DNA from 3 places in the Streptomyces formicae genome. Region 1 is predicted to be linked to each of the others. Evidence: riboswitches for the same ligand, from Rfam matches in the RefSeq annotation. Region 1 holds a riboswitch; each other region holds the start of a gene.
What was found. A riboswitch is a leader RNA that binds a small molecule or an ion and turns the genes downstream of it on or off. The one in region 1 is predicted to bind cyclic di-AMP.
Positions count from the first base shown of each region.

Region 1 (3,265 bases):
CCCCGTCCTCGTGGTGCTCGCGGCCGCCGACCGCGACCCCGCGCGGTTCGCCGAGCCCGACACCCTGGACCTGTCCCGGCGTGACAACCAGCACCTCGGATACGGGCACGGAATCCACTACTGCCTGGGCGCCCCGCTCGCCCGTCTGGAGGGGCAGACCGCCCTCGCGACGCTCCTGCGACGCCTTCCCGACCTGCAACTCGCGGTGGATCCTGCCGATTTGCGGTGGCGTGGCGGGCTGATCATGCGGGGACTGCGGACGCTGCCCGTGGAGTTCGCACCCGCACAGAGAACGGTGTCCGACTGAGCCTCAGCTGACGGGGCGTCAAGACTGTGACTTTCACGTGATCTCCGCTGCATCGACTTGTGACAAGCGTTCGAGTGCGACTACGTTCACGTCGACTCGGGCACCCGGTGCCCCTGTCGCCGCATTAGTCTCGTGAAAGGCAACCGCATGCTCTCCGGCAATGGTCGTCACCGACGCCCCCGCCAAGCCCCGGCCCTCATCGTCGCGGCAGGAGTCACCGGATCCGCCATCGCCATCCCGCTGCTCGGCGCGACGAGCGCGAGCGCCGCCGACACCGCGACGTGGGACAAGCTCGCCGAGTGCGAGAGCGGCGGCGCGTGGAGCGCCAACCCGGGCAACGGGTACTACGGCGGAATCCAGTTCTCCCAGGAGATGTGGGAGAACTACGGCGGTCTGGACTACGCGCCGAGCGCCGACCAGGCGTCCAAGTCGCAGCAGATCGCCGTCGCCGAGAAGGTCCTCGACGACAAGGGGCCCGCCGCCTGGCCGAGCTGTGCCCCGATCGCCGGTCTCACCGATGACGGCGCGGCCGCCGACGTCGACCCGGGCGCACCGTTGACACCCGTCCCCTCCGACTCCGCGGACCCCGGGTCCGACGGGAAGGACAAGACGGGCGAGAAGTCCTCCGACAAGCCTTCGGAGAAGCCGTCGGAGAAGCCTTCCGGTAAGCCCTCCGACAAGCCTTCCGGGGACTCCTCGGACTCCTCGGACTCCGTAGACCCGTCCGACCCGGCCGACCCCTCCGACGCGTCCGACACGTCCGACGCGTCGAGAGACAAGGATCACGACAAGCCGGGCAAGGGCGACAAGAGCGACAAGGACGAGACGGACGGCAAGGGCGACGCGGGCGACTCCGGCAAGTCCGGAGAGAAGGGCAGTACTTCGCCCGAGCCCGAGGACTCCACCGCCCCCTCCGACGACTCCGCCCCCGGCCGCCACCGGGGCGACAGCGCCGACGAGCGGCCCTCCGGAGGCGACGGCAAGGACCGCACCGGACGGCACGCCTCGCGCGGCGGCGACCGCTCGGGGAAGACGGCCGAGGGGACGTACACGGTCCGCTCCGGCGACAACCTCTCGGTGATCGCGGACGACCTCGGCGTCGACGGTGGCTGGCCCACGCTCTATGCCGAGAACAAGAAGACCGTCGGCGACGACCCGGACCTCATTCTCCCCGGTCAGAGCCTCGATTTGGGCGAAAAGTAAGGGAAGTTGACGAAGAGTCGGGCGGGGTCTTCGCGTCGTATGTCCGGTTTGGCGCGAGTGAGAGATGGGTCTCAGAAGCCCTGATCGTCTTTGAAATTCCGGCGACCGCGTGTCTACGGTCGTCACCGCTCGCCACTGGTGAGCCCCGCCGGTCGGTACGCCGAATCCTGCCAACGGCCGGACGGGAACAGTCGTCGCTTTGAGCGCCGTAGGCAGGAGCGGGGGACCCAAGGTAAGTGCCGGGCCCGTCCGTTGAGGGGCCGAGCAGCCGAGAGGCTGAGCGGTCGTGAGACGGAGGGAAACGGCTAGGGGTTAAGTCGCACTCGAGGGAGTGCGGCCGGGCAACCACATCGGCCCGAACCCGACAGCTCACCTCGCAGGCGTCGGTGAGGGGATCAACTCATGCTGTTTTCCAGCAAGGGCAAGCACCGCCGCCCGTCCAAGGCCACCCGTGTCGTCACGCTCGCCGGTGTCACCGGTGCCGCCGTGGCGGCCCCGCTGATGGCCGCTGGTTCGGCCTCCGCCGCCACCGGCGCCGAGTGGGACGCCGTCGCCCAGTGCGAGTCCGGCGGCAACTGGTCCATCAACACCGGCAACGGCTACCAGGGTGGCGTGCAGTTCTCGCCGTCCACCTGGGCCGCGTACGGCGGTACGAAGTACGCGCCGACCGCCGACAAGGCCTCCAAGGCCCAGCAGATCGAGATCGCCGAGAAGGTCCTCGCGGGCCAGGGCAAGGGTGCCTGGCCGAGCTGTGGCGTCGGTCTCTCCGGTGCCGCGTACAACGGTGGCGGCTCGCAGCAGCAGGCCCCGCAGCAGCAGGCCAAGCCGCAGCCGCAGAAGACGCAGCAGCAGGCCGCCCCGCAGCAGCAGGCCCCGCAGGCCGCGCCGAAGCCGCAGCCCACGCCGCAGACCGAGACCAAGAAGAAGACCGTCGAGACCCCGACCGGCAAGACGGTCAAGAAGGGCGACGGCGAGTACAAGGTCAAGTCCGGCGACACCCTCTCCAAGATCGCCGAGTCGCACGAGGTCAAGGGCGGCTGGCAGAAGGTCTACAAGCTCAACGGCGACATCATCGACGACGCCGACTTCATCTACCCGGGCCAGCAGCTGCACCTCAAGTAGAGGCCCCACCCGGCCGTCACAGGCCCCCCGGCCGTGCTTCGGCGGACGCACGGCCACCCCCCCCGTCCCCACGGGCTCCCCGCCCCGGTGCGCGTATCCCCCGTACGCACCGGGGCGGGGCCATGTCCGGATCCTGCCTCCGCGACCGCCCCCCCCGAGACCCCCGGGACCGGCCCCGGCCGTGTTCGCCCCTAGCGAGCTACCGGCCAGTAGAAACACGGCCTTCCGTCCCGTTTCCCGGGTATTTGGGCCCCCGCCCGTCCCACGGGACGGGCGGTCGGCTGGTGGAAGCCCCGGAGCCCGTTAGGCTCGTGAGACGCAGGGCTGAAGCGGCCCCGCGTAAATGCGTCATATCCCAGAAGGAGATGCTCGTGCCGTCCATCGACGTCGTCGTAGCCCGGGAAATCCTGGACTCCCGAGGCAACCCCACGGTCGAGGTCGAGGTCGGCCTCGACGACGGCAGCACGGGTCGTGCCGCCGTTCCGTCCGGTGCCTCCACCGGTGCCTTCGAGGCCATCGAACTCCGTGACGGTGACCCCAACCGTTACCAGGGCAAGGGTGTCGAGAAGGCCGTCCTCGCCGTCATCGAGCAGATCGGCCCGGAGCTCGTCGGCTACGACGCCACCGAGCAGC
Region 1 is NZ_CP022685.1:3,881,463-3,884,727, reverse strand. It holds gene KY5_RS16655 (cytochrome P450 family protein) at 1-307, shown strand, start outside; gene KY5_RS16650 (transglycosylase family protein) at 455-1,510, shown strand; cyclic di-AMP (ydaO/yuaA leader) riboswitch at 1,705-1,908, shown strand; gene KY5_RS16645 (transglycosylase family protein) at 1,913-2,632, shown strand; gene eno (phosphopyruvate hydratase) at 2,998-3,265, shown strand, end outside.

Region 2 (3,265 bases), 3.4 Mb from region 1:
CGCGACGGTCAGTTCCACGTCCGGGTGGGCCCTGCGGAACGCGGTCAGGACGGGCGGCAGCAGATGGATGCCCGCGGTCGTGAAGGTGCCGACGCGGAGCCTGCCGCCCGACAGGCCCGCGAGCTGCGCGAGTTCGTGCCGGGCGCGCTCCATCTCGTCGAGTACCCGGCGGGCCCTGGCCGCCAGGAGTTCGCCCGCGCCGGTCAGCCGCGCCCCGCGGTGATGGCGTACGAGCAGCGCCGTCCCTGCCTCCCGCTCCAGCTTGGCCAGTTGCTGCGAGAGGGCGGGCACGGTGTAGCCGAGCCGCTCGGCGGCCCGGGTGATCGAACCGGCCTCGGAGACCGCGACGAGTGCGGCGAGCCGCGTGGGGTCGTACATGGCAGCTCCTTGCGGCGCGAAGGGCGCGCGTACGGCTCCGGCGGCAGGCCACCCGGATCCCGGCCCGCAGACCCGGAGACTAAACGGCTGCTTAAGTCACGGTCAGGATATTCCACATACCCGTTGAAGGCTCGGGACCGGCAGGCTGGGCGGCATGGACGCACAACTGGTCGCCTTCACCCTGTTCGCCGCGGGCATGGTCGCCATGCCCGGTGCCGACTTCACCGTCGTCGTACGCAACTCCCTCGCCTCCCGGCGGGCGGGCGTGGCCAGTGCGATCGGGGTCGCGGCCGGACTCCTGGTGCACACGGCCCTCGCGGTCGCGGGCGTCGCCGCGGTGCTCGCCGCGGTCCCCGCGCTCTTCCGGGCGCTCCAACTGGTCGGCGCCGCCTATGTGCTGTACCTCGCCCATCGCGCGCTGCGCTCGGCGGCACGACCGCGTGAGACGGCGCAGGACGTGCTGACGGCGCGGGCCGGTGGTCTGCGGGAAGGCTTCCTGACCAACGCCCTCAACCCCAAGGCGTCGATCACGTTCCTGAGCGTGCTGCCCCAGTTCGTGCCCGCGGGCAGTCCCGCGATGCCCAGGACCTTGCTGCTCGCGTCCATCGTGGTGGCGCTCGCCCTGCTGTGGTTCCCGGCGGTGGCCCTGCTCGTCGACCGGCTCGGCAGGTGGCTGCGCAGGCCCCGTACGGCCCGTGCCATCGAGGCGGTCACCGGTGTCGCGCTCGGCGTGCTGGGTCTGGTGCTCCTGGTGGAGCCCGTTCTGGCCTGACCCCCGAGCACTCCGGAGTGCTCGGGGGACAGGACGGTCGCGGCGAGGGTCAGCGGACCCGGCCGTACCAGACGCTCTTGGACCAGATCTTCTCCAGGCGCACCACGGTGTTCCGCTTGGGCGCGTGCCAGATGCGGCCGTTACCCGCGTAGATCCCGACGTGGTAGACGTTCCTTCCGGAGTGGAAGAACACCAGGTCGCCGCGGGTCCGCTGGGACTTGGAGATGTGCTTGGTCTTGTTGTACTGCGCGGCGGCGGTGCGCGGCAGTTTCTTGCCCGTCTTCTTGAACGAGTAGAGCGTCAGGCCCGAGCAGTCGAACCGGTTGGGTCCCGCCGCGCCGTAGCGGTAGGGGGAGCCCTTCTTGGAAGCCGCGATCTTGAGCGCCTTCGTCCCGTGAGTGGCCGCTTGCGCTTCCCCGGTGAGCCCGGGGGCCACCACGGTGCCGCCTACGACGGCGAGCGTGAGGGCCGAAGCGGCCCCCGTCCTGCTGAGCAGCGACGGAACATGATTCAGCGCAGTCATGCGCAACCCTTCGTCAGCCGCCTGTGAAAGATGACCTGTCGGGTTCGGGCAGGCGAAGATGCCCGGCCGCGTCGTGCTCTGCGGCTTCACCCCAAGGGCGCGTCGTCCGGACCTTCCGGACGGGCCCGCCGTGCTTGGGTCCTCCACTCCTGCCGTTGCACCGATGTCGACCGGTCATCCGGGTGGCGGCAGGACTCGGCGTCCGCCCGGACCGCCCCGCCGCTGTGGCGGGGGCTTGTCGTCGGAGAGGATCTTGACCCGACAAGGGCGAAAAAACCGAGCCGAAACGGCGTTTTGTGAGGCTCCTCACGACTGACCCGTTCAGGTGGACACCGCCCGAAAGGGGCAGCCGTCCGGGTGGCCGACGACGGTTCGACCAGCACCGGAATGGTCCGTTCCGCACTCCTCGTACACCTCTGACGCAACTCTCGACCACGCCTTGGCGGACCCTTCGCTACGCCGTTCGGGGTAGCTCGTCTGGTCCGTTTCAACACGGCTCCGGACGTTCCGGAGAGTGCGGCGCGACGGGTTTCGGGCCTTCGGTGGCGGTCAACGGGCGCATAGCCACAGGGGTCTGGCCGAGGGGCGTGATCAACTCTGTGACGGGGGTGGCACGGTGACGCGGCGGGTCCTTCGCTCGCCGTCGAGCACGCGCAGCGCGCGGGCCAGCGTGGGCGCGTGCACTTCGCTCTCGCCGCGCCGGTGCATCAGGGTCAGCGCGTCCCGCAGGTCCTTCGCGCTGGTCACCAGGGCCTGGGCCGCGCGCAGTCCTCCGTAGGTGAGTTCGCCCCTTGCCGGGTTGATCCGGCCCACCAGGTCGACGACTTCGAGGTAGCGGTCGACCAACTCGGCCTCGGCGCGCGTCAGCGCGGGCAGGGGCGGGAGGTGGGGAAGCATGTCGGGCTCACCTCCCGTCGTGCGCGGACAGTGTGCTCTTGCGGCTCGGGATGATGCCGTCCACCAGGCCGTACTCGACGGCCGTGGGGGCATCGAGGATCTTGTCCCGCTCGATGTCGGCGCTGATCCGCTCGGGGCTCTGTCCGGTGTGCCGTACGAGCAGTTCCTCCAGGAGCCGCCGGGTGCGCAGGATCTCGTCGGCCTGGATCGCGAGGTCGCTCGCCTGCCCGCGGACCGGCTCGCCGATGGACGGCTGGTGGATGAGCACGCGCGCGCCGGGCAGCGCGAAGCGCTTGCCGGGCGTGCCCGCGGCGAGCAGCACGGCGGCGGATGACGCCGCCTGCCCCAGACAGGTCGTCTCCACGTCACAGGTGACGAACTGGATCGTGTCGTACAGGGCGGTCATCGCGCTGAACGAGCCGCCGGGGGAGTTGATGTACAGCGAGATGTCACGCTCCGGCGCCTGGTGCTCGAGGTGCATGAACTGCGCCATCACGTCGTTCGCCGACGTCTCGTCGATGGGAGTGCCGAGGAAGACGATCCGCTCTTCGAGGAGCTTGGAGTACGGATCGAGGGTCCGCGTCCCCGAACTCGTGCGCTCGGTGAACTCGGGCAGGACGTAACGGGCGGACGGACGGTTCACCGGGTGGTTCGACGGACGGTTCATGGGACGCCTCTCTTCGCAGCACTCCGCA
Region 2 is NZ_CP022685.1:448,421-451,685, reverse strand. It holds gene KY5_RS01885 (LysR family transcriptional regulator) at 1-378, opposite strand, end outside; gene KY5_RS01880 (LysE family translocator) at 533-1,150, shown strand; gene KY5_RS01875 (C40 family peptidase) at 1,200-1,673, opposite strand; cyclic di-AMP (ydaO/yuaA leader) riboswitch at 1,677-1,855, opposite strand; gene KY5_RS01870 (hypothetical protein) at 2,265-2,570, opposite strand; gene KY5_RS01865 (ATP-dependent Clp protease proteolytic subunit) at 2,578-3,213, opposite strand.
Region 2: another riboswitch for cyclic di-AMP. It lies ahead of KY5_RS01875 (C40 family peptidase); the one in region 1 lies ahead of KY5_RS16645 (transglycosylase family protein).

Region 3 (3,265 bases), 3.1 Mb from region 1:
CCAAGGCCCGCCTGCGCCCCGACAACCGCGCGGTGCTCGTGTACGAGCCGGTGACCCCCGAAGACGGCGCCGACGCCGACGCAGACGACGAGGAGGCGGCGAAGTGACCGAGGCCGCGACGATGCAGTTCCACCCGCAGCCCCAGGCGGGCACCGCCACTCCCTGGGCCTTCCCCGCCCCCGAGCGCGGCACCCTCACCAACGGCCTCACGGTGCTGCGCTGCCACCGCCCCGGCCAGCAGGTGATCGCCGTCGAGATCCACCTCGAAGCGCCTCTCGAAGCCGAGCCCGCGGGCCTCGACGGCGTGGCCACGATCATGGCGAGGGCCTTCAACGAGGGCACCGACAAGCACTCCGCCGAGGAGTTCGCCGCCGAGCTCGACCGCTGTGGCGCGACGCTCGACGCGCACGCCGACCACCCGGGCGTACGCGTGTCGCTCGAAGTCCCGGTCTCCCGGCTCTCGAAGGGGCTCGGCCTGGTCGCCGACGCGCTGCGCGCCCCGGCCTTCGCGGACAGCGAGATCGAGCGCCTGGTGGCCAACCGCCTGGACGAGATCCCGCACGAGGCGGCCAACCCGGCCCGCCGCGCCGCCAAGGAGCTCTCCCGGCAGCTCTTCCCCGCGACCTCGCGCATGTCGCGGCCGCGCCAGGGCAGCGAGGAGACGGTCTCGGCCATCGACTCGGCGGCCGTGCGGGCCTTCTACGAGAAGCACGTCAGGCCCGCGACGGCCACCCTCGTCGTGGTCGGCGACCTCACGGGCACCGACCTGGACGCCGTCCTCGCGGACACCGTCGGCGCCTGGACCGGTGACACGGCGGAGGCGCGTCCGGTGCCTCCGGTGACCGCCGACGACACCGGCCGCGTCGTGATCGTGCACCGCCCTGGCGCGGTGCAGACGCAGCTCCTGATCGGCCGCATCGGCGCCGACCGGCACGACCGCGTCTGGCCCGCCCAGGTGCTCGGTACGTACTGCCTGGGCGGCACCCTCACCTCGCGCCTGGACCGCGTCCTGCGCGAGGAGAAGGGATACACCTACGGCGTACGGGCGTTCGGCCAGGTGCTGCGCTCCGGGCCGGACGGCTCCGGCGCGGCGATGCTCGCCATCAGCGGCTCGGTCGACACGGCGTCCACGGGCCCGGCGCTCGACGACCTCTGGAAGGTGCTGCGCACGCTGGCCGCCGAGGGCCTCACGGACGCCGAGCGCGACGTGGCCGTGCAGAACCTGGTGGGCGTGGCCCCGCTCAAGTACGAGATGGCGGCCTCCGTGGCGGCCACGCTCGCCGACCAGGTCGAGCAGCACCTGCCGGACGACTTCCAGGCGCAGCTGTACCGGCGGCTCGCCGCCACCGGCACCGTGGAGGCCACCGCGGCCGTCGTGAACGCCTTCCCGGAGGACCGCCTGGTGACGATCCTCGTCGGCGACGCGGAGGAGATCGAGGAGCCCGTCAGGGCGCTCGGGATCGGCGAAGTGACCGTCGTCACGAGCTGAGGGGCAGTCAGGACATATCGGGACCCCGGTGGCCGAAGTGACCGCCGGGGTCCCCATATGTCCGAATTCATATGGAGGTTGCCTGTCTGCCGTGTGGCGTGCGCTACAAAAAGCTAGTTCTGTTTGGCGATTGAAAGACGGTCCGTTTAGCTTCGATCCGGCTGTCCGTCACGCAGTACGTCGCATCCGCGGCACCGGACAGTCATCGCCGAGTCCCCGTACGGCGCGAGCCAGGGGAGCCGGGGACCCACACGTCCCTGGGGTGAATCGGGAACCTTGCCGCCAGGCGAGGAACTCGTAGGAGACCTTCCTGCTCCGAACCCGTCAGCTAACCCGGTAGGCGAGAAGGAAGGAAAGGATCAGCCGCTTCATGGCGTTCACCCGTGCCACCGGGAAGCACCGTCGCCCGAGCCGCCTCACGCGTACCACCGCGAACGTAGCTGGCGTCGCCGCGCTCACCACCACCGGTGTCATCGGAGGGCTGGCCGCTCCGGCGCTCGCCGCCGAAGACGCCGCCGTCGAGCACACCGGCCTCACCCAGGCCATCTCCGTGGGCGACTCGCTCGCCGAGAGCGTCGACGCCCAGGCCGCCGCGCAGAAGCAGGCCGCCGCCGACGCCGCTGCCGCGAAGCAGGCCGAAGAGGCCGCCAAGAAGAAGGCGGCCGAGGAGAAGCGCAAGGCCGAGGCCAAGGCGAAGGCCAAGGCCAAGGAGGAGCGCGAGGCCAAGGAGCGCGCCGCCCGCGAGGCCGAGCGCAAGCGCCTGAACACCTACGTCGCCCCGATCTCCGGCTCGTACGTCTCCACGGGCTACCAGACCGGCGGCGCCATGTGGTCCTCCGGCAGCCACACCGGCATCGACTTCCACGCCGCGTCCGGCACCTCGGTCCACGCGGTGGGCTCCGGCACCGTCGTCGAGGCCGGCTGGGGCGGCGCCTACGGCAACAACGTGGTCATCAAGATGAACGACGGCACGTACACCCAGTACGGCCACATGTCGTCCCTCGGCGTCACCGTCGGCCAGACGGTCACCCCGGGCCAGCAGATCGGCCTCTCGGGCTCCACCGGCAACTCCAGTGGCCCCCACCTCCACTTCGAGGCCCGCACCGGCGCCGACTACGGCTCGGACATGGACCCCATCGCGTACCTGCGCGGGCACGGCGTCAACGTCTGACCCGTCGCCCCCTGAACGACGCACCGAATGCCCCGGCTCACCGAGCCGGGGCATTCGCCGTTTCCCGGCCCTTGTCCTTGGCCTTGCCCTTGGTCTTGGCTAAAAGGTATCCATGGATTTCGGTCCGCCGTCGGAAATTCCGGCGCCCTGCAATAGAGTCGACGGGCGAGCGTCAATCGACCGCGTTTCGCGGGGATTAAGGCGGAGGTTGGGTCATGCGCATTCCCGCGCAATCGGTCTGCACGGCCATCCGGGACGACATCGTCTCCGGCGTCCACGAACGGGGCGGCCGGCTCACCGAGGAGCTCCTCGCACGGCGCTACGGAGTCTCGCGCGTGCCCGTGCGCGAGGCGCTGCGCACCCTGGAGGCCGAGGGTTTCGTGGTGACCCGCAGGCACGCGGGCGCGTGCGTGGCCGAGCCCACCGAGCGGGAGGCCGCCGACCTCCTGGAGGTCAGGGCGCTGCTCGAACCGCTCGCTGCGGCGCGCGCGGCGCAGCACCGCACCGAGGCGCACCTCAAGGTCCTCCGCGGCCTGGTCAGGCTCGGCCAGGAGCGCTCACGGCGCGGGCAGGGGGAGGACCTGCGCTCGCTCGTGGGCTGGTTC
Region 3 is NZ_CP022685.1:6,932,985-6,936,249, forward strand. It holds gene KY5_RS30380 (M16 family metallopeptidase) at 1-107, shown strand, start outside; gene KY5_RS30385 (M16 family metallopeptidase) at 104-1,489, shown strand; cyclic di-AMP (ydaO/yuaA leader) riboswitch at 1,686-1,847, shown strand; gene KY5_RS30390 (M23 family metallopeptidase) at 1,860-2,660, shown strand; gene KY5_RS30395 (GntR family transcriptional regulator) at 2,876-3,265, shown strand, end outside.
Region 3: another riboswitch for cyclic di-AMP. It lies ahead of KY5_RS30390 (M23 family metallopeptidase); the one in region 1 lies ahead of KY5_RS16645 (transglycosylase family protein).